Dongshaea marina: one gene and its partner. The protein of the gene in region 1 binds, or shares a complex with, the protein of each later gene. Links are inferred from orthologs where the notes say so. Each region holds a gene or a part of one and is shown on either strand. Other genes may lie near its edges. The genes, in order: nusB and rpsJ.

Region 1 (11,459 bases):
GGACCGTCTGCAGTGGCCAACAGTCCCTGGCTGTTATAACTGTATTGCCATGTCCCCCCGGTTGAATGTTGCAGGCGGATCAAGCGCCCGGAGAGATCATACCCATAGCTAAGCACGTGATCTCCCTGAATCTTGCTCACAGCCAGTGGCTTGAGCGGATCCCATAGCCAATGAGTCCGACGTTCCTCTGCGGTCCCCTCAGCCTCAACCTGCAAGCTAATCAGGCCCCGCTCATTGTATTCAAAGCGAGTCACATTTCCCTGCCAATCTGTCTTGGTTTTAGCAAGGCCGTTATCGTAATAGCCATACTCTTTGCTTGCCGCTAAGCAGTGTGCTGATGCATGCCCGTCCACACGAGTAACCCTCTTGAGGGTTTCAATTTCAGTAAAATGGTAGGTGGTCTCTTTACCCAGAGCATTGGTAACGGTAGTTGAACCATCCTGGTTATAGCTAAGCTTTGTACGCTCCTGTCCCGCGTGCTCACTCAGAATTGCCCGCCCCTCAGCATCATATTCCCAGCTTGCAAAGCGCACACCACGCTCATCGGTGATCCCTGTTAACAATGCTGTCTGTGTTGGGTGGTAGTGATACTGTTTTTGGGTACCGTCCGGGTAGGTCACAGCAATTAAGCGCTGCCAATCGTCATATTGATAACTAAGTGTAAGCTCTCCATTGAGTCTCACCAGCTGGACCATTCCATGAGAGCCGTATTCAAAACGCAGGCTCTTACCAAATCCATTTTGAACTGTCACCCCAAGATCATCATGACTGAGGGTCTTAATCCTCCCCTGAGCATCGATCACTCGCAGTAGTCGCCCCTTGGAGTCATAGTATTCAGCACCACCAGATTGCAGAGTCAGCCGCCAGTCATAGCCCTCTATCGATTGCTCAAGCTTATGATAAACATCAGCATCGGATTGCCAGCTACTCCCGGTATTTCGATAGATAAAAGTCTTACCATCACCGCGCCTTAACCAAACCTCAGCCGGATCGCTTCTCATCTCGATTTTTTGAAAATAATCAAAGCGCCATAGGCCATTGGAGCTGTTGTAATTGCGCCCAACCACTAGGGGATCTGGTCCACCACTGGTGAGATCAACTTCACGCTGAAACTTATTGCCGGTGGCGATATCGATGGGATTGCCTGCAGCCAGACAGGTTTGACCATTGGATTTGAGTGGAGGGTCCAGCTCATCCGGCGTTTTGTAGTAATGATTCTCTTCGTAATCGATACCGGGGACATAAAAATAGTATTGAGGACCACGCCAGGTATGGCAGCTCACACCATGCTTTTCAGCATTGCTCCGGCAGGCACTCAGAGCCACGGCTCCGTTTTGATGATAAAAGTAGACATGATTGCCGGGTGCAGCAATGGAGAGGAGATCGGAGGAATAGGAAAGCATTCCCAGGAGGAGTAGCACTCTGACAAAAGCCAATGCTACCGCATTAACAAAACTTGACAAACAAGCTGCCGGGTATCCATGCATAGGCTTCACTGTTGCCCTATCTGTACCTCCAGCTCAGATAGGTCCCGTTATTTGGTGACTATCTTAAAGCCTAGAGGTTCACTGAGTAAGCGCCACAATCAAAGTCACTATTTCAAACTGCCACTTACAGGAGAAAACCGATAATCGCTTACATATTAACCAGATAGGTTGCACTGCGAATAGCTTCATTAGATGTAAAAATGTGACATTAAGCAATGATGTCACCCATAAGAGCCGCCGTAACTTTTTCTGGCTCCAACAAAAACGGAGCCCTCAGGCTCCGCTCCCATCGTGCAAACTTGACCAGGCAGTCAGCCGGCATTCACCGCCGCATCAAACATGTTCTTAATTAGATCGATAAACTCACTTAGAAATGCCTGCTGCTCTGCCGTTGGTTGGCGATTCCAGATATTAGAGAGGATCTCATGCAGCTCCTCAACGACCCTGTCCGCCTCCTTCATCAGGGCAAAGCGCACCTCGGTCTCAAGCTGCGGATTTTGTTCACAGATCGCCATCACATGGTTAGCCACCATATCTGTCACATAGTCATCCGTCAGCAAGCCCCCCTCTTCGGAGGAAACCTGCTCAAACAAGGCCAGGTTTTCGACCAGATATTCGATCAGCGCGTGATAACCGTCGGTGTCAATGATCATAACAACTCTTGCGTGTCCATCCCTTCACACTACTAAAACTATAGACAGAGAGCTTCAACCCGGCGACCTAAGTTATGAAAATTATGTCCAGGCTCAACTCAAATCAGCTCTAAGTTGCCAAAGGGGCTGCAGACTCGCCTGATATTTACGCTCGAAGGGAGTGATGGGATTATCCGGCTCTATCGAATTGAGTCGACTTTGATAGCCAGCAATATCCAGAGCGATCGCAAACTCTTCAAGGTAAAGCTTCCAGTTACTGCGAAGCTCGAGCTTACCCTTGAGCTTCACCAGATCAGAGAAGGTTTCACTGCCATGCCAGCGTCGCTGCAGGTGGCCGGCTTTAGGCCAGGGGGTTGGATACAAAAGATAGTGATAATCCAGAGTCCAGCCCGCCTTTACCGCCAGACGCCAAAAATCATTGAGATCGACCCGTGCCAGCAGGTAGTTTTCACTCGCCTCTCCGGCTCCCTGATGGCGGGCAAGGCGATTTGCCGACTTATCCAGCCCTATCACCAGAGCATCCGGATGCAACTTGGCAATTGCCGATGTACTTTCCCCTACACCACAGCAGGAGTCAAAAATCAGCGGTCCCTGCCAAGCCTCAATCCTCGGAGCCAGTGCCTCAAAAACTTCCTGAGTCGGCTGATGCACCGGACGTCGGGTTGGATATTTCAGGTGGCGCCTGACCACCTCTTCAAGCCTTGGATGGGGACCTGGCTGGTTGCTGGTAACGATTCTAGATTGAGTCATCTTGATCCTATGCAATACATCGTAAAGGCTCAGCTAAACAAAGAAGGGGTTTAAGATTCATTCGAAGAATACTGAGAAGAAAAGAGGCTATAGCAAATAGTAACAATAAGCTGAGCAAACCCGATCAGGATTGCTCAGCGTCTCAGGCTGATCAGGCAAAGTGATCCCAGCCTCTGGCCTCAAGTTCTATCTTATGGCCATCGTGGTAGAGCTCCACGCCCGGCTCACCCGGTACAATCCGCCCGATACAGGTATGGCGTACTCCGGAGTGAGCCAGTGCCGTATCCAGGGAGCCCCTGTGGGCTTCAGGAACGGTAAAACACAGCTCATAATCATCACCTCCCCCCAATGCCAATCGCCAGGCTTCTTCGGGCTCGGTCAGGGCTCGCATCGATTCAGACAGGGGGAGCTGCTCCAGGTGGATCTGCGCCCTGACATTGGAGGCCCGGGTAATATGCCCGAGATCCGAGAGCAAGCCATCAGAAATATCCAGGGCACTGGAGGCAATACCGCGCAGAGCCTGCCCCGCCAAGATACGTGGATGCGGAAACTCAAGCTTGAGTTTAAGGGCATCAAACTGCTGAGAAGGCAGGGTGCGACGCCCCAGCAGGTGCTCCAGAGCCAGGGCAGCATCGCCCAGGCGCCCGGACACATAGATGAGATCGCCGGCTTTAGCGCCAGAGCGGAGCAGTGCCTTGCCCTCGGGAATAGTTCCTTTCACCGAAACCGTAATCGACAAGGGTCCCCGGGTCATATCCCCGCCTATCAGGGCCACATTGTAGTACTCTGCCAGCTCAAAAAAGCCATCACAGAATGATTTTATCCAGGCTTCGTCAACTTCGGGGAGAGTCAACGCCAGTGAGACCCAGCGCGGATCGGCCCCCATAGCAGCCAGATCGGAGAGATTTACCGCAAGTGCGCGGTAACCCAGGGCATTTGGGTCCATATCCGGCAAAAAGTGCACCCCGGATACCAGGGTGTCGGTACTCACCACCAGCGAGTTATTGGCGGGAACATCGAGGATCGCACAATCGTCCCCCGGTCCTTCAAGGACATCCTGGCGATTCGCGTGGTTGGAGAAATACTTTTCTATCAGTTGGAACTCTGAAATGGCCATAAATAAAAGAAAGCCAGCTGAGTTAGCTGGCCCTCATGCATCCTTGAAGTTAGCTTTTTAGCTGTGCTTGCGCATAACGGTCAAGCACACCATTGATAAACTTGTGGCTCTCTTCGGCCGCAAATGTCTTGGCAAGCTCAATCGCTTCGTTAATCACAACCTTGTAGGGAATATCAGGGCGTTTCACAAACTCGTAAAATGCCAGGCGCAAGATCGCCTTATCGACCATATCGACCTCTTCGAATGGACGAGACAGCAGGGGCGCAATCACCTGATCCAGCTCGGCGGTGTGCACGGCAACACCGGATGCCAGCTCAGAAAAATAATCCAGATCTGTGCCCTTCATATCCTGATCAACCTTGAATTGCTCTTCAATATCTGTGATCGGATCCTGTGTGATCTGCCACTGGTAGATCGCCTGGGTTGCAAATCGACGAGCCTTTCGGCGCTCTGATGGTTTCAAAACCGCTCTCCTAATCTCTTATAACTCTGTGAGCACATTAATCATTTCAAGTGCGCAGAGCGCGGCTTCAGCTCCCTTATTGCCTGCTTTCGTCCCTGCACGCTCAATCGCCTGCTCAATATTTTCAGTGGTCAGTACACCAAAAGCGATAGGTACATCATGCTGCAAAGAGACCTGGGCTACCCCCTTGGTACACTCACCGGCTACATATTCAAAATGAGCCGTACCACCCCGGATCACGCAACCCAGTGCAACCACGGCATCAAACTTGCCTGAGGCTGCCAGGCGCTTGCTGGCCAGTGGGATCTCAAATGCTCCAGGCACATAGATCACTGTGATGTTGCTCTCTGCCACCTGTCCCTGACGTTTCAGCGCATCAACGGCTCCTTCCAGCAGGCTCTCATTGATGAAACTATTAAAACGCGCCACCACAATCGCAATCTTTGCATTGGGTGCAGGGATCTGCCCTTCAATCACTTTCATGGAACGTCCTACCATGCATTAAAAAATTCGCATCATTCTAGCACAACCGAACCGTGACAGAAGAACTCAATCACAGAAAAAGCGTTTATCTGAGCGCTTTATCTAAGCGCTTGTGGTGCCGAGAGAAACTCGACGATCTCAAGGCCAAAGCCAGACAACGCATGATACGGGGTTTGGGCTCCCATCAGGCGCATTCGGGAAACACCAAGCTGCTTTAAGATTTGCGAGCCAGCACCAATCAATCGTGAACCATCGCGGGTTGGCTGACAGGACTGGGCACTCTCCTGTAACTCATGCAGTTGCTCAAGCTGTTGCTCCAGCTGATCGCCACTAACAACTCCTTTAAGCAGAACCAGGACCCCTCCCTGCTCAGCAAGGTAGCGTAGTGAGTTATCCAGGGTCCAGCCATGGGTTGAGTGAGTATCTCTCGCCAGCAGATCCGTCAGGGGATCATGCAGATGCACCCGGACCCGGGTCGGCTGATCTTGGCAAGGCTCCCCGCCAGCTCTTAAAGCCAGGTGCAGCTGCTGATCGACCGTATCCCGGAAGGTAAAAAGCTCAAACTCACCATAGCGGGTTTGCAGGCTCTGGCAGGAGATCTGCTCTATGGTGCTCTCGGTGCGGATCCTGTATTCAATGAGATCGGCAACGGTCCCAAGCTTTAGCTTGTGCTCCTTGGCAAACTGCTCCAGATCGGCGCGCCGCGCCATGCTGCCATCCTCATTGAGGATCTCGACAATCACAGCGGCAGGTTCAAATCCGGCCATACGGGCCAGATCGCATCCTGCCTCTGTGTGGCCGGCCCGATTCAATACCCCGCCATTACGGGCCATCAGCGGAAAGATATGCCCCGGCTGCACCAGGTCCCGGGGCTTTGCATCGGGTGAAACGGCGGCCTGCACCGTCCGCGCCCGATCCGCCGCCGAAATACCTGTGGTGACCCCGGTTGCCGCCTCAATGGACAGGGTAAAATTGGTGGCATAGGGTGAACGGTTGCGATCCACCATTAGCGGGAGTTTAAGCTGTTCACAACGAGCCTGTGTCAAGGTCAGGCAAATGAGCCCCCGTCCATAACGGGCCATAAAATTAATATGCTCGGCGGTGACCTTCTCGGCCGCCATGATGAGATCGCCTTCATTTTCCCTGTCCTCATCATCCATCAGGATCACCATCTCACCCCGGGCTATCGCCTGGATAATGGTTTGTGTATCACTCAATCCCATGCTCTCTCCTAAGCTGAATATCCAGAACTACCAGCCATGTTTAATCCTAACTCAGCGCATAAACCCATTTTTCATCAATAGCTGCTCCAGCCCCTCACCCTTTGACGAGCTCTCGCCTCTTAATGTGGGGTCAAATAAACGTTCGAGATAGCGCGCCAGCAGATCGACTTCGAGGTTGATTTTACCTCCCGCCTGCCAGCTATCTATGCTGGTTTGCTCCAGGGTATGGGGGACTATGGTCAGCAAAAACTGCTCGGCCCGCACATCATTGACCGTCAGGCTAACCCCATCGACCGTTACCGAGCCTTTCTCGGCGATGTAGCGCGCCAGCTCCCGGGGAGCCTTCATCCAAAACTCGATCGCGCGCCCATGCTGCTTGCGACTCACCACCTCGGCCACCCCATCTACATGCCCACTGACCAGGTGTCCGCCGAGACGGGTCGACAAAGTCAGAGCCTTCTCAAGATTCACCGATTGGTTCGGCCTATAGTGAGCAAAGCCGGTGCGGCGAATTGTCTCCCCCGAAACATCGGCCTCAAATCCATGATCCAACAACCGCACCACGGTAAGGCACACACCGTTGGTCGCTATGCTGTCTCCCAGCTTCACATCACTGAGATCCAGGGCTGCAGTATCAATCTGCACAGAGTAATCACTGCCTTTTTTATGGATGGCCCGAAGCTGGCCCACCGCTTCTATGATTCCGGTAAACATATTTTAGTTGGTTTCGCTGTTAGTTTAATGTCGGGACCAATCTGCTCGATTGAGGTAAATTCAAGTTCAGGAAGCTGGCTCATTGAGGTGTAATCTGGCAGCTGCGCCATGCCACGAGCTTGATCGCCCATCAGCTTGGGAGCAAGATAAACCACCAGCTCATCCACCAGCTGCTGCTCCAGTAAGGCACCGGCTAAACCCGCTCCCGCTTCAACCCACACAGAGTTTATCTGCTGCTCACCAAGATAGCGCATCAAAGAAGAAAGACAGATTTTCCCTGAGTCGGTAACCGGCAGGGCCAGCTCTTGCACCTGAGAGCCGAACCCTCCCTGCGTATTACGCCGGGCAAGCCACACCTCTCCCGGCTTTTGCAGCAAAGATTGCTCAGGGGTGATCCGGTTTTGAGAGTCGATGATGATCCGCTGCGGTTGACGAAGGGGAAGATCAGGATACCCCTGTGCCAGGATCTTTGATTGCTCAGGACGCACATTTAAAGAGGCATCATCCCGGATCACGGTTTGTGCCGTGGAGAGAATAGCGCAGCTCCTGGCGCGGTGTAGCTGCACATCGGATCGCGCCTCTGGCGAGGTGATCCATTGGCTCTCACCGTTACTCAGGGCGGTGCGCCCATCTAAGGTCGCCGCCATCTTAACGGTAACATAGGGTAAACCACAGAACATCCGCTTGTTAAACCCGGGGTTAAGTACTCGCGCCTCAAGCTCCAACAGCCCCTGTTCAACCTGAATGCCGGCTTGCTGCAGCATGCGAATGCCACCACCGGACACCTCGGGATTAATATCTCCCTGGGCGATCACCACCCGGGCAATGCCCGCTTCAATCAACGCCTTGGCACAGGGGGGTGTGCGTCCATAGTGGGAACAGGGCTCCAGGGTCACATAGGCAGTAGCGCCACGCGCCCTATCACCAGCCATCGCCAACGCATGAACCTCGGCGTGAGGCTCACCGGCCTTAAGGTGGGCTCCCTCCCCCAATATTTTGTCATTATCTGCAATCACACAACCCACGATGGGGTTCGGGGTGGTGGTAAATTCGCCGCGCCTGGCTAATTCAATGGCGCGTGCCATCAGCTTCTCATCCAGTCCACTGAACACTATTACTTCTCCAGCTTGGCGATCTCTTGCTCAAACTCCCGAAGATCCTTAAAGGAGCGATACACAGAGGCAAATCGTACATAGGCAACCTTATCAAGTTGCTTAAGCTCTTCCATCACCAGATTCCCCACATAAGAGGATTCTACCTCCCGCTCACCGGTGGCACGTAACGCAGACATGATCCGGTTTAACCCCTGCTCTATGTCATCGGCACTCACCGGGCGCTTTTCCAGGGCTCGCTGGATCCCACTGCGGAGCTTCTCTTCATGAAAGGGTTCACGATTGCCATTACTCTTGACCACCTTGGGCATCACCAGCTCGGCGGTTTCAAAGGTGGTAAAGCGTTCGTGACAATGTAAGCACTCTCTGCGGCGCCGAACCTGATGGCCATCGGCAACCAGACGAGAGTCAATTACCTTGGTGTCATGGGCATGACAAAAAGGGCAATGCATGCGGCCTCCGCTGATTTAGTTCGCAAAAGGTGAGTGTACCAAGATAACTCCCAAGATGCCCGACTCAAGGGCACATTCGCTCCCGGAATCAGGAGATATGCGTAAAGTTATTAAGACTCTCACTCCGGAGCCCGCTACCAGATATCTTGCTGTGGATAACCTAAACCCTAACTAAATTCAATTTCCAACAATCTAGAAATATAAATATTCCTATTTTATAGTGGTCAGCATGAGACTTCCTTCATCACTTTTTTGACTCAGGAGCAACCAGAATGTCCGAGATCACCATCTACCACAACCCGGAGTGCGGAACCTCTCGTAACACCCTGGCGATGATCCGCAATAGCGGTGAACAGCCTACCATCATTCATTACCTGCAAACCCCTCCCTGCCGGGAAAGGCTCCTGTCACTCATCAATGCCATGGGAATCACACCAGGAGAGCTGCTACGGCAAAAAGGGACCCCCTACCAGGAGCTGGGATTGGATAACACTGAGCTCAGTGACGAGACAATAATTGACTCTATGCTGGAGCATCCAATCCTGATCAATCGCCCTATCGTTGTCACTCCCCTGGGGACGAGGCTGTGTCGCCCTTCAGAGAAGGTGCTGGATATTTTACCCAATCCCCAGCAAACAGCTTTCTCAAAAGAGGATGGCGAGGTTGTTATCTCGACATCAAATAAGAGCTAAAGCTTTTCATTAAAGCAAGCTCGGTTCGCCGACACTACCCCAGAGACAAACCTGAGCCTTATGTGGCGAACCAGTTACGGCAGAAAGCAACGACAAGTCGGCGCAACGCGTCGCAAGCACCCAAACTATAAGAGATTATCAGGGAGGATAATCGCCACTCATGTGCCAGAGTAGAGGACAGTTTTACCTCTGTTAAATAAAACTGTCCTCAAAGCAGATAAAACCTCATCACTCTATACTCAAAGAAGCATCATGAGATAAGCGATAGAGTTCAACCCTTATGCGGGCATCATTCCTCAGGACGGCTCTGTTTGGGCTTTTACTTGGCTTTAGCCAGCAAATATATGCAACTCAGGTGGTCACAGTCACTGATGCAGAGTGGCCACCCCTGAACTCTGTTCACCTCAAGGGGGATGGAATTGCCCCACAGATTGTGCGTGCCGCATTTGCCCACTCGGGTATCACCGCAAAATTTCACCATCTCAAAACCTGGAAAGAGGCATTTGAGACAGCCAAACAGGGCCAATACGATAGCTCCATCGGCTATGTTTATAACGAGGAGCGAGCCAAGTATTTTCTCTACAGCGATCCTGTCTTTACCTCCAATGTCTACTGGTTCTATCTCAAAGATAATCCCAAGGCGCCCTTTGAGTGGGACAAGCTTCAACAGCATCAGGGATTGGTGATCGGTGCCACCCGCGGATACTGGTATGGCCCCGAGTATGGAAAGATGCTCAAAGATGAAAGAATCAATATAGTTCTGGAAGACTCAGATAATATCAATTTTCAAAAGCTGCTTGATGGAAAGATCGATCTCTTTCCGATCAACCAGTGCGTCGGTTTTTTCCTGCTGAAATCCAGGTTTAAGCAGGCAGTACACCAGATCAGTAATTCCCCCCACCCCCTCTCAGTGAAAGAGCACTTTCTGATTGTCAGCAAGCGCATTCCAAATGCTGAGCAGGTGGTTGCTAAATTTAATGAGGGACTCAAACAATACAAGGCTGAGAAATCGTCAAAACTCAGGATCCGTTGCTACGAGTCCATCAGGTAATATGAACCACAATGTTGCTCACTCCCCGAGGCATCCAGCTTGCAAGCTCTTTGCTTCCCCCTCTTTTCATCTGATCAATCTAACTTTGGTTGCCAACCAGCGACAGTCTTGCAGAAGAGCCCGAGACATTTCCCAAAATAGCACCACCGTCTCAGCAATCAGGATAAGCCAGTGCTATAGTCCCCTATACTCAGGGGAGAGCTTAGGGAGATGAGCAATGCAAACGAGTCTCAAAAAGAGAATTTCACTATCCCTTCTTCTGGGAGCCACACTGTGCCTTCTGTTATCAAGTCTCCCGGCCCGGGCAACCGAAAAGCTGCTGCGCTTTAGCATTCCTCCCCGTGGAAACCCTCCCTATCTGATCGTCCATAAAGAGGGTCTCCCCACTGGGATCATCTGGGATATCCTATCAAGAGTGGCAAAACAGCAAGGTTACCGGCTTGTCCCTGTGAAGACTCCACGCAAACGAGTCGATCAATCGATGCGATTTGGCCAGCTGGATGCCACTGCCCGAGCGATGGAGTGGACTCCTGACCCCGAGCAGTTCATTTTCAGTGAGCCTATGTTCAAAGCACGAGATGTGATTTTCTCCCCGATTCAGAGACCACTTCAGTTTAGCTCCCCTAAAGATTTGATCGGCAAGAAGTTGCGTGCCCAACTTGGCTACCATTACCCGAAGCTGGCTCCCTATTTCAACACGCACCAGATCTTACGCATGGATGACATGGACAGCTATCAGCAGCTCAGAAAGCTACTATTGGCTCCTTATCGGTTTGATGGTGCCATCGTCAATGAATGGGTGGGGCGCTGGCTTATTCGCCGACATCAATGGCAAGGCTATTTTGCGATCTCCAAACAGGATGTGGGCGATGTGGACTATCGACTGATGTTCAACAAGAAATGGCTGTCTTTTGTTGATGCGTTCAATCGGGAGCTGACCAAGATGAAGAAAAATGGTCAGCTACAAGAGATCGTCCAAAGCTACCAATAGTCTCGGGTAACATGGATAGGCTCTCATGATAAAGAGCCAGGGCGACAGCTTGTAGCTAAGGGTTTAGTCCAGAGATCAGCAACCTAACTCAAACTCCGGCGAATCGGGGTGCATCTGTCACTATACTTATCTCAAGGCCTCTTCATCAAGGTAGGATAAAGATGCATCTACTATTCGCTACCCTACTCATGTGCCTGAGTCACTTCGCTTTCGCTAGCCAGGTGGTCAACATCGCCAATGCCGAGTGGCCCCCTGGAACTCGGAGTCTCTC
Region 2 (11,293 bases), 900 kb from region 1 along the record:
GCCATAGTGCTCTTTTCAGAGATGAGCGGAGCCTTGAGAACTTTTAACAGACGCTCTTCGCGGTTCATGCCAGCATCCCCTCAATCTGCTTAACTGCATCAGCAGTCATCAATACCTTGTCGAAAGCGATCAGGCTTGCTGGATCAATGGCAGCAGCGTCACGCGCATCAACTTTGTACAAGTTGCGAGCAGCCAGGAACAGGTTCTCATCAACTTCAGAGGTCACGATCAGAACGTCGTTCAGTTCCAGACCCTTCAGCTTAGCAACCAGTTCTTTAGTCTTAGGTGTCTCAACACCAAACTTCTCAACTACGATCAGACGCTCTTGGCGAACCAGCTCAGACAGGATGCTACGAACAGCAGCACGATACATCTTGCGGTTAACCTTCTGGCTGTGATCTTGCGGCTGAGCAGCAAAAGTCACACCACCAGAGCGCCAGATTGGAGAGCGAATAGTTCCTGCACGAGCACGACCAGTGCCCTTCTGACGCCATGGCTTTTTGCCACCGCCAGATACTGCGGAACGGTTCTTCTGAGCACGAGTACCCTGACGAGCACCAGCTGCGTAGGCAACAACAACCTGATGCACCAGAGCTTCATTGAACTCACGCCCGAAGGTAGTTTCGGAAACTTCAAGAGCGCTCTGCGCGTCTTTCATTACCAATTCCATTACTATCTCCTCAGACGTTACGCTTTAACGGCAGGTTTAACGATGACGTTTCCGTTAGTCGCACCTGGGACTGCACCTTTAACCAGCAGCAGGTTGCGATCAACGTCTACACGTACAACTTCCAGGTTCTGAGTCGTTACACGCTCAGCACCCATGTGACCAGCCATTTTCTTACCCTTGAATACGCGACCAGGGGTTTGGTTCTGACCGATAGAACCAGGAGCACGGTGCGACAGAGAGTTACCATGAGTCGCGTCCTGGGTACGGAAGTTCCAACGCTTAACAGCGCCCTGGAAGCCTTTACCTTTAGAGGTACCGGTAACGTCTACTTTCTTAACATCAGCAAAGATATCAACCTTCAGCTCACCACCAACAGTGATGTCAGAACCTTCACCTTCACCCAGACGGAATTCCCACAAACCACGACCAGCTTCAGTACCAGCCTTAGCAAAATGACCCGCTTCAGGCTTAGTTACACGGTTCGCTTTCTTAGAACCAGTAGTAACCTGAATAGCGTTATAGCCATCGCTTTCCAGAGATTTAACCTGGGTAACGCGGTTCGCTTCTACTTCAATAACAGTCACTGGGATAGATACGCCATCTTCAGTGAAGATGCGGCTCATGCCCAGCTTACGACCAATAAGTCCGATTGCCATTGTCATAAACTCCCTGCATTAACCCAAGCTGATCTGGATATCAACACCGGCAGCCAGATCCAACCGCATCAGTGCATCAACGGTTTTTTCTGTAGGCTCAACGATGTCGACCAGGCGCTTGTGAGTGCGAATTTCGTACTGATCACGTGCGTCTTTGTTCACGTGTGGAGAAACCAGTACTGTGAAGCGCTCTTTACGAGTAGGCAGTGGGATAGGACCACGTACCTGAGCGCCTGTGCGCTTAGCAGTTTCTACGATTTCCGCTGTAGACTGATCGATCAGACGATAATCGAATGCCTTCAGACGGATACGAATTCTTTGGTTCTGCATTTACCAGAGCTCCAAATGGTTTAACATAAAAAAAGACCGCTCCATCCCCGCTAATGCAGGAGGGCGTTGTCTTTAAACCGATTCTCTCCCGATTGGAGAGACTGAATGCCGGGCCTATTGCCCGCGCTTGTGTGCCGACCCTAGAAGGGTCAGGACGGCAATTATACAGAGCTCGGCGATGATCGCAAGTCTCCGCGACCAATTTTTGACTGATATTTGCTCGCCCCGTGGAAGGATAAATGAGGTCATCTCATCTTTCACCGGCGAATCTCATTTGCTGTCTCTCGACCTCCCCTGTAGTACCGGGCTGTAATCGCAGTAAGCCCCTGTCTGAAGACCCTTGTATGATCTGCCTTGGATTGCTAGGCTCCCCCCGATTTAAATCTTATCCATTCCAAAGACCCAATTCTCTAGCAGGAGCCAGCATGCATATTCAGGGATTGACCATAGGTCACGCGGAAGATACTGAGAACCAAACCGGTGTCAGCGTGTTTTTATTTGATCAGCCAGCGACCTGCGGTTATTGGCTCTGCGGCAGCGCCCCCGCTCTTAGGGATGTTCAACTTCTTAATCTTGAAACCAGTGCCAAGGAGATCCATGGCCTGGTATTAACCGGGGGCAGTGCTTTCGGGCTGGATGTAACCAGTGGTGTCATGCAGTGGCTTGCGGAACAGGGAAAAGGGCTTCAGACACCTCACCGCCGGATCCCCCTGGTACCAACGGCCGGTATCTATGACTTCGATCAGGGAAATCCCGTAGCCCCCACCCCGGAACTCGCTTACAGAGCCTGTCAAAATGCAGGTACAGATTACCTTTATGGACGTGTTGGCGCAGGTTACGGGGCCAGTGCAGGTAAAGCCTGGCACCAGGGAACACCAACACGGACCGGGATAGGCCTCTCTTCCATGAGAATGGGAGAACACACAGTGACCAGCGTCGCGGTTGTTAATGCGGTTGGTGATATCTACGAGGATAATCAAATCATCGCAGGAGCCAGAGATCCGGAGGGTAATCTCATTAACTTAGAAAAACTGATCGCCAATGGCCAGTGCAAGATGACGCTGTCCGACAATCAAAACACAGTGCTGGTCGCAAACTTCATTGACGCAAAATTACCTGCGCCCGAACTAACCCTGCTCAGCAAGATGGCAACTGCCGGGATCGCCCGCTCGGTTCGACCGAGCTTCACTCCCTTTGATGGGGATATCATCTTTACTGCTGGCGTGGGTGCAAAAGCGATGGATGAACCCGATATGATTCGACTCGGCACCATCTGTGCGCAAAACGTTGAGCAGGCCATTATCAATAGTGTGAAACACTCCCTTTGACCAAGCCTCCAGCCGGGTGATATATAGCATCTTAGTGCGAATATCTCCCGGCCTGAAAAACTCGCCCCCAAACCTTGCTCCCTACAACGACCGGCAACCAGCCATGGACCTGTGAAAAGCTTAAGAATCAGATCAAGTGAGAAGCCCCGAATCGAATCAGGGCTCAAGGCAACCGCTTGCGGACTACGGAGCTCTGCTGAGCCTAGAGATTACATTTAATGTAGGAATCACCGGGCAGATCGACCACCTCCACCGACAAAGCAAGATCTGTCATGGCCAGCGAGCCCAGGGCATTGAGAACCCCATCGGCCAACATGGCTTTCTGCTCATCGGTTCTGCCAGGCAAAATCTTCACGCTCAGGTGGATGAAGTTATTGTGTTCCTCCCCCAGCTTAAAGTGCTCATAGCCGATTGCCCGAGTCTTAATATCACTTTCCCTGAAAAGCCCGGAGTCGAACGCAGAGCTGTGAACACGCTCCACCAGTTGCTCGATGGCAACATGCTCTTCGATCGGTTTGGAATACTCAATAATACAATGAGGCATGATTCATCCCTTAAAGCTCAATTAAAAACCTGCCTATCCCATCAGGATTTCTCCAACCCCGCAACTGTCAGAATCACAAAAAGTGCACTCAGAAAGGTTATTCCCCTTGATGGGGGTCTAAGCCTCCTTAGCCTTTAAGATCTACCAATCCATGATTCATACTCCAAGCCTTGATACTATCCAAGGCAGGAAGATAAAGGAGAGCATTGAAATGACAATTTCTAAACAGCCCCTGGACAAACAGAAGCTTACCGAGCACCTGAAGGAGCATGCCGAGTACGCAGCTAAAACAGCAAATCAACTAGAGTTTTATACACTGGATGAACAAGGAGAGCTGCAACAGATTGATAGCAAGATTATCTTTGTCCGCACCAGTAACAACGCTGGCTTCTCTGTTTTGCCCTCGTGGGAGGATGAATCAAGCACTCTTTACTCCTACCCCCACGCCACAGATGAAGAAGATCTCTTCTCAAGCTTTTCTACCAAACACAAATGCGCCAATGTCTTTGATCTTTTTATCGATGTCAGAGAGCCTAACAACAGTGGTACGCCTGAAAAAACATCTGACTCAAATAAAGATGACAACTCTGTTTAGCTTCCAGGTTAGATGCACACTGATTGAGAAGATGACTTAACTATTTCCACAAAATAAGAAATAACTGATTGAACATTGATCTGTCCTCAACTAACATATTTATAAATTTAAATATGTTTAATTAAGTGATGCGATGGACTCTCTAACTAACCTGCTGAAGCTGCTGGCCGATCCCAATCGGCGACAGATCCTTTATCTGCTTCGTAAAGAGGAGCTGTGTGTCTGCCAGCTACAAAGGCTGATCCCTCTGACTCAGGGTGCCATCTCTATCCAGCTTAAAAATCTCAAAAATGAAAAGCTCATCACCTCACGCCGCCAGGGCAAATGGATCTTCTATCGTTTGCAGGATGAGCAGCCCTTAGATATCTCGAAACTGCTTGAGCAACTGTTTGCCATGATGGAATCTCGCGGTGAGTGTCATGAGCTTGAGCAGCAACTCGCACAACTACCCAGCTTCGAACTCTGTGCCAAGGAGTAATCATGTTATCAATGAAACGTTTAGGTTTTTTGGATCGCTACCTCACCCTGTGGATCTTTCTGGCGATCTTTGCCGGAATCGGGATCGGTTATCTGTTTCCACAGGCCAACCAATGGATTGGCCAGTTTGAGTATGGCTCCAGCAACCTGCTGATCGCTATCGGGCTCATCGTCATGATGTATCCTCCTCTGGCCAAGGTGCGGTATCGCAAGATGAAGCCGGTATTTAGTGACAAAAAAATCCTGCTGCTGTCGCTGATCCAAAACTGGCTGGTCGGTCCTGTGTTGATGTTTATACTGGCAGTGATTTTTTTCCATGATGAACCGACCTTCATGGTGGGCCTGATCCTGATAGGACTGGCCCGCTGTATCGCCATGGTGATCGTGTGGAACGAGCTCGCCAGGGGTAACCGGGAGTATTGTGCTGGCCTGGTGGCATTCAACTCCATCTTTCAGGTGCTGTTCTACTCCGCCTATGCCTATATATTTATCTCGCTATTGCCACGTCTGCTTGGATTAGAAAGCTCAACCATCAATATCTCGATGCTGGATATCGCCCACAGTGTGTTTATCTATCTTGGGATCCCCTTCATTGCCGGATTTTTAACCCGGGAGATCCTGACCCGACTCAAGGGGGAAGAGTGGTACGAAGCGGTATTTATCCCACGGATCTCACCCCTGACCCTGATTGCCCTGCTATTTACCATAGTGCTGATGTTCTCTCTCAAGGGTAGCGAAATAGTCGCCCTGCCGATGAATGTGGTGAAGGTTGCCATTCCGCTGCTTATCTATTTTGTGCTGATGTTCTTTATCTCGTTTTACATGGCCTGGCGCAGCGGCGCCGATTATGAGCGCTCAACCTCACTGAGTTTTACCGCGGCTTCAAACAACTTCGAGCTGGCGATAGCCGTTGCCATCGCCGTGTTCGGCATTCACAGCGATCAGGCCTTTGTCGGGGTGATTGGCCCACTGGTCGAGGTGCCGGTGCTGATCGGCCTGGTCAATGTCGCATTCTGGCTGAAGAAACGCTGGTTTGATGCCGAACCCGCCGTGCAGGCCAGCAAATAATTGATGTCAAAGGCGCCCGACAGCGAGCAAAGGCAGCTCTCGGGCATCCAGCCCTTCACTGCATTAATACTTCCCTGTATGGCAGGGATGTACCTTTCCCCTAATACACAAGGATGTGTGAATGCCGTACTAACCAGGGATGGTGTTAACGGCATGCAATCCCCTCGCCCCCGGATCTCGCTGAGCCCTCGACTCACCTGATGATTAAGCCACCGCGTAGACAGGCCGTCCATGGCCTAACTACGCTTTCGCAACGTCCTGTTGCTCAGACTTAATCCTCTACGGCTCACTTCGGCGCTCTCTTACGGGGGAAGTTGAGCCCCGTTTATTTGCGCCGAATGCTTCATTGTTGATGAGCGTATCAATCACAAGGATGTGATTGAAGGGCAGCCAGAACAGGGATGTTCTGTCTGACCGTTAGTGAATCTGATGAAGCAAATATCGGGGTGTCCTTGGGAGTGAAGAGGGTATTGGGCAAGCAATACCCTTTTCCCGCCGCCGCTCGGCAGCGGCAACTGTGCCGTAGGCACAAAACTCTGTCCGAAGGACCAAAGAGATATACAGCTGCCAGCATGGCTGACGGAGGAACTTGGGGGCTGCGCCCCCAAATCAAATCAGGCGCGTCCCCGATATTGGATATGATAGCGTCCCTGGGGATCCATCTTGCCGATCCACGCCAGAGAGGATTTTAGTGAAGGTGGGAAGTCTGCCAGCGGGGTCATCGCTCCCTTGAGCTGATAGCTGCCGTTGGGCTGAATGGTCAGCACACCATCGAATTTAAGCTCCTTGGATTTCTGGCTGATATTGGCGGTTGCCACTCCCTGCTGACAACTTAACTTGGCATTGATCTGTCCAAGCTTGAGCCGGCCAAATCCCGGATTCGCCTCGACTGCAGAGCCTGCTATTCGTCCCTGAAGCTCGGTGCATTTCCCATCACTCATTTTTAAAGAGCCGACCTGCACTCGCAGCTCCCCCTTGAGGCCAGCGATTGCCGCCTGTTGATTGAGCTCGCTGAGCTGCTCCAGGGGTAAAATCAGTTTTCCATCGCTCACCCCCAGAGAAGAAAAACCCAGTGACAGCTGACCCTGGCCACGGATCCCGCCAAATTGACCAAACTGAAAATCACTGTTGAGTTTGCCCATCAGCAGAGGCCAGAAACCGAGGGACCAATCGGGTTGATGAAGTACCCCGCCAGGCCACTGCAAGGCACTGGCATGGCCATTCCATACAGTTCCATCCACCGAGGTAAGCTCAATTCCCTGAGGATGGGGCAGATAGCGCCATACAAACCCTGCAGGCAGATAGGCCACCAGAAAAATCAGATAGAGCACCACAGCCGTCATGATCCAAGCAATAGGTTTTTTCATAGTGCTAACCCCAGCTGTAAACGCCGTACCTTCACATAGCCAGGCTCACTGGTCTTACTCAGATCCAACAGCCGCACGGTCACACCACGCTGATGAAGCATACTCAACCACCCAAGCAACTGATTAAAACTCACATTCTCAATCCATACATCCACCCTGTCCTTTTGAGGCTGGATGCGGGTGATCTGGATCTGGTGATTGCGGGCACTGCGATCGACGGCGCTCTCCAGGCTTCCTCTTGGGATTGGCTGGATGGAGTTACTGGCACGATAACTCGCCAGTTTATTCCCCTGCTCTTTAATCCACTGCAGAGTCTGCTCCGCCCCGGCAAGCTGGTTCTTGCTATTAACCACGCTGGTATTCAGGGGTTGCCAGATCCCCCAATACAATATGCAGATCACAATCGCAACCCCGGCCCAGGAAACCAGTTTCTTTTCACGGGAGTTAAGTTGATTCCACTGCTGCATCAAAGGTGCGCTATAACGTTCCAGGATCTCCTTCATCCCTGCCCCCTGATAGTCAAAGCCCCTTCCATCTTCTTGCCTTTCTGACTCATCTCACCAAATTTAACCTGGTACTTTTTGCCGACTGCATCACGGAACTTCTCAAATGAGGGAAGCCCATCGGCTCGCACGTTCAGTCGGAGCTGGCCACGTCGCCCATCATAGTTGATCCCGGTTAACTCCAGATCTTTTACCGCCTCAAAGCCGGGCTGTAGCTGGTCCAACATCTTTAAAAAGCCCTGCTGCTTACCCTGCTGCTGATATTGACGCATGTGCGCCATCATCTGGGCGCGCACATTAACGATTCGGTGCTCACCAGGAAACAGCTGGCGATAGATCTGAGCCGTCTGCGCCGTGAGTTGTTGCTTTTGGGCGTTGAGTTGATACAGCTCAATCCCCCGGCTGAATAACACAATCAAAAACAGCGCCACCAGAGCAATCGCCGGAGCCAGCCATAATTTAATCAGCTTGGAATACTCGGGCAGCTTACGATAAGCTCCCTGCAACAGGGTATAGCGGCTGGCAATCGCCCCCTCGGCCAGGGGTTGCATCGCAAGCTCGGCAAGCTCGGTTTGCCAGCTTCCACTAAAGGCCTCTGGTGCCGGAGTCAAAGATACAACCCCCTGCTCCTCACCAAAACTCGCCATCAGGGGTGCAAGCCAGGCCGCTTCTGCAACCAGGCCCCGGGTTTCATCCTGGCGGATCAACCACTGCTCTCCGAGCTGCAGAGCGCTCCACTGCCCCTGAGAAATGAGTGGCAATGCCAACACATCCGGCAGCAGGGTCTCGGCTTCAAAGCCAGCCTCTTCAAGCCAGCCAAGCCACTCTCGCATCCGCTCATCATCAACCGCAGCCACCTGCAGCTCAGAGCCGCTGCGGCTGAGAACCGAAATATGCAACTTCTCAACATCCGAGGCACACTCCTCCTCCAGCAGATAGGGCAATGCCTTAAGTGCCTGGGGACTGTAACGACCAGGCAGGGTCAACTGGCGGAAAATAAAATCACTTCCGGGGACCAGAGCTATCACCCCCCGACCACTCGCCTGGCTCTGAAGATCGGTCAGGCGAGAAACACCTTCAATACAGCCCGAAGCGATCACCTCTGATTGATCTTTTGACCAGACCAGCCAGTGAATCGGCTGCTCGGCATGCTCTGCCAACCTGATCACCAGTTTCTCGTTCACTCAAATCCTCCAATACGGCGGCCGATCAAGGTTACTTTGTCATCCTGCCGCTGATAGAAACTCACAATTCGGGCGCTGGCGCCACTATAAAACCCCTGGGTCCGGGCCTCGAAATAGTTGCTGGTCACATCCAGGCTGGAACTAACCTCAGAGCTACTATCTCCCCCTGAGCCAACCTTTTGCAGAAACTCCTGAACAGTTTTCCAGCCATCCTCGGGACGGTTCTTGATCACATCCGCCAATTGCTTGAGTCGATCCGGCCCCCATCCCAGCACAGCTAACAGCAGGGGAAACTGCTCTTTTTTAATGGTATTCACGTTCAGTTTAAAGCTCTGCTCGGGTAGGGCACAAATCTGCCCGACGATCCGCTGATAAAGCTTGGCCGTCATCCCTTTGATAGCCCTGAGCTCATACTTATCGGCCATCTGGGTATTTCCGGCCAGATAGGGCACTGCCAGTGCCGAATAGTACTCATCCTCAGCCCCATTGGTTCGCGGGATCTGATCGCTATCGATCCAGTCCTCCGTTGAAGCGGCAATCACCTTGGCACGGGTTGAACCCACTCCCTGATTTTCCAGCAGCTGAATAAACACCTTGCGCGCCACTACACCACTATTTTGAGAGTCTTTACTCTCTTTATCCTTGCCACCATCCTTATCATCTGATTTTTGATAAGTCGCTCCGGGGGCTGCGGTCAGAGCATTGAGGTTCAGGCAGTTGCTCAGATCGATGATCTGTGTCCGGGCACCACGCATAATCTTCTTGCGCTTATAGGGCTTACCATCAAACTCGTCCTTGTCCTGATCCGGGTGAGCCGGAGGCAGTCCAACCTCAGCCCCCGGGTTATCCGGCATATCCAGCTCCTGAGCCCAGTCCTGCCCTAGGTTAACCGTCTTCTTATCTTTGAGGCTTTTTTTCAGCAGTAAGGGAACATACGCCTCACCACCCAGGGCATACTGTTTCGCCTGCTCATAAAACACCAGATTACTGGTACGCTGCAGATCCATTCGAAAGCGCTCGTTAAGGCCGGTCGCCACCACCACCATCACCGCAAGCAGCAGCATCACCACCAACAGCGCAACTCCCTTTTGCTTTTGAGGCGATCGCTGTTGATACCTCATGAGTCACTATCCTGGCTTGAGTTGTTATTACTGTCCGAACTGCTCTGTTTTTTCCAGGCGCTGTTCGGCATCTCAAATACCCACTCAATCTTGCCAAACTTTTTCAGGGTCAAGATGACCTTAACACCGCCTGGCAGCTTCTCTGAGTCCTGCCAGCTATCCAGCCACTGACCATCGCTATAAAACTTAAGCTCAAAGTCGCTCACCTCCTTGAGCAGTTTCTGGACTCTGGGTATCGCCGAATCGATGGGATCCGGGTAGAGATAACTCTGGCGCTCCAGGACGCCATCTTTAACCACATAGCCAACCCTTAGCAGATCTGAACGGGGCAGCAGTTGCTGTGGATTAGACCAACCGCTTCGAACAAACATCACCCCCCAATCCTGACTCTCTCCCAGGTATTGCGCCGCAGCAAACCGCGTCTTAGGAGGAGCTCCCGAGATCCGATAGGTACGGGGAACCGCCTGCTCGAAATCGCGACTCATCATCAACCACACCCTCTGCAGACGCTGAAGCTGCTCCCCATGCTGTTTGGCGGTTTGATCACTGTTGAGTACCCCGTGCATCACCTGGTAAGCACTGATACTAAACACCGCAAAGATCGCAATCGCGATCAAAACCTCCAGTAGGGTAAATCCGTGATTGCGTCTCATTTGGAGATAAAGCTTTTCATGGTGATCAGGGTCTGAGATGAGTCTTCCGAGGGTTTGACCTGCACCGTCACCTGGCGAAATTTACTCTGAATATCCTCGGAGCCGGCGGCTTTTCCTTCCCATTGAACATACCAGTCACGCCCAGCCATCTTCACCTTCTCTCCCTGCCAGCCACCATCAGGCCAATCTTTATTCAGGCGGATGGTCGCCAATTGATTATGAGCAATCCAACTGGCAACGGTTTTTTGCTCAAGCCGCTGCATGTTATTGAGATCCCCCGAGGTCATCTCCATCAGCGCCAGCCCGGCGATGGCAAACACCACCAGCGCGATCATCACCTCCAGCAGAGTCATCCCCTGGTTACGACGCATCATCTTGTGCCTCGCGTTGAACCGTCACATCACCAAAATCGTCCACCCTGACCTGCCAGGCAGAATCCGGCTCTCGCTCCAGGGAGAATGTCAGGGTGAAAGGGCTCACATCACCACTGCTATCAATGACGATCTGCGGAGGTGGTAGCTTGGGCTTCTTGTTTTCGCCAAACAGAGGTTCATCACTGAAAAGAGAATCATCAGAAAACAGCTCATCATCCTTTTGCTCCTTGAGCTTGCTCCAGGGCTGATCCTGCAGTTTCCAATCCAGCACCATCCCATCCGGCATCTTCTGCTGCGTGGTAAAACGTTGCTTTTTCCAATACCCCCAGTACTGATCCCTGGGGTGGTACTTCATGATCTGATATTGATCGCTATCCAGCCTCACCCCGAGCTGTTGATCTCCCAGCACCGCCTGTTGCTCAC

The links.
Region 2: the proteins of nusB (region 1) and rpsJ are in contact, whole or in part, in a solved structure (PDB 3D3B), measured with the Escherichia coli proteins. The link is inferred for Dongshaea marina from one-to-one orthologs.

Annotation. Positions count from the first base shown.
Region 1 is NZ_CP028897.1:1,128,452-1,139,910, reverse strand. What follows is about bases 2,764-5,677. They hold nusB (transcription antitermination factor NusB), read right to left. Parts: upstream 4,471-5,677; coding sequence 4,057-4,470; downstream 2,764-4,056. Other genes in these bases: ribBA (bifunctional 3,4-dihydroxy-2-butanone-4-phosphate synthase/GTP cyclohydrolase II), read right to left, coding at 5,052-5,677; ribH (6,7-dimethyl-8-ribityllumazine synthase), read right to left, coding at 4,489-4,953; thiL (thiamine-phosphate kinase), read right to left, coding at 3,042-4,001; trmB (tRNA (guanine(46)-N(7))-methyltransferase TrmB), read right to left, coding at 2,764-2,890. Also shown: DB847_RS05675 (RHS repeat-associated core domain-containing protein), read right to left, coding at 1-1,463; DB847_RS05670 (DUF3802 family protein), read right to left, coding at 1,799-2,140; more of trmB, read right to left, coding at 2,234-2,763; more of ribBA, read right to left, coding at 5,678-6,176; DB847_RS05640 (riboflavin synthase), read right to left, coding at 6,228-6,890; bifunctional diaminohydroxyphosphoribosylaminopyrimidine deaminase/5-amino-6-(5-phosphoribosylamino)uracil reductase RibD, read right to left, coding at 6,872-8,002; transcriptional regulator NrdR, read right to left, coding at 8,005-8,454; arsC (arsenate reductase (glutaredoxin)), read left to right, coding at 8,727-9,146; DB847_RS05620 (substrate-binding periplasmic protein), read left to right, coding at 9,427-10,197; DB847_RS05615 (substrate-binding periplasmic protein), read left to right, coding at 10,415-11,188; DB847_RS05610 (transporter substrate-binding domain-containing protein), read left to right, coding at 11,433-11,459. UniProt on the Escherichia coli protein: Part of the processive rRNA transcription and antitermination complex (rrnTAC). The complex forms an RNA-chaperone ring around the RNA exit tunnel of RNA polymerase (RNAP).
Region 2 is NZ_CP028897.1:223,127-234,419, reverse strand. The notes cover bases 1-2,748. They hold rpsJ (30S ribosomal protein S10), read right to left. Parts: upstream 1,657-2,748; coding sequence 1,345-1,656; downstream 1-1,344. Other genes in these bases: DB847_RS01180 (P1 family peptidase), read left to right, coding at 2,082-2,748; rplC (50S ribosomal protein L3), read right to left, coding at 688-1,326; rplD (50S ribosomal protein L4), read right to left, coding at 65-670; rplW (50S ribosomal protein L23), read right to left, coding at 1-68. Outside these bases: more of DB847_RS01180, read left to right, coding at 2,749-2,984; DB847_RS01175 (5-carboxymethyl-2-hydroxymuconate Delta-isomerase), read right to left, coding at 3,187-3,528; DB847_RS01170 (hypothetical protein), read left to right, coding at 3,680-4,123; DB847_RS01165 (ArsR/SmtB family transcription factor), read left to right, coding at 4,257-4,601; arsB (ACR3 family arsenite efflux transporter), read left to right, coding at 4,604-5,668; DB847_RS01155 (type II secretion system protein N), read right to left, coding at 6,283-7,035; type II secretion system protein GspM, read right to left, coding at 7,032-7,538; type II secretion system protein GspL, read right to left, coding at 7,535-8,722; type II secretion system minor pseudopilin GspK, read right to left, coding at 8,719-9,843; type II secretion system minor pseudopilin GspJ, read right to left, coding at 9,840-10,496; type II secretion system minor pseudopilin GspI, read right to left, coding at 10,493-10,870; type II secretion system minor pseudopilin GspH, read right to left, coding at 10,857-11,293. UniProt on the Escherichia coli protein: Involved in the binding of tRNA to the ribosomes. Part of the processive rRNA transcription and antitermination complex (rrnTAC). The complex forms an RNA-chaperone ring around the RNA exit tunnel of RNA polymerase (RNAP).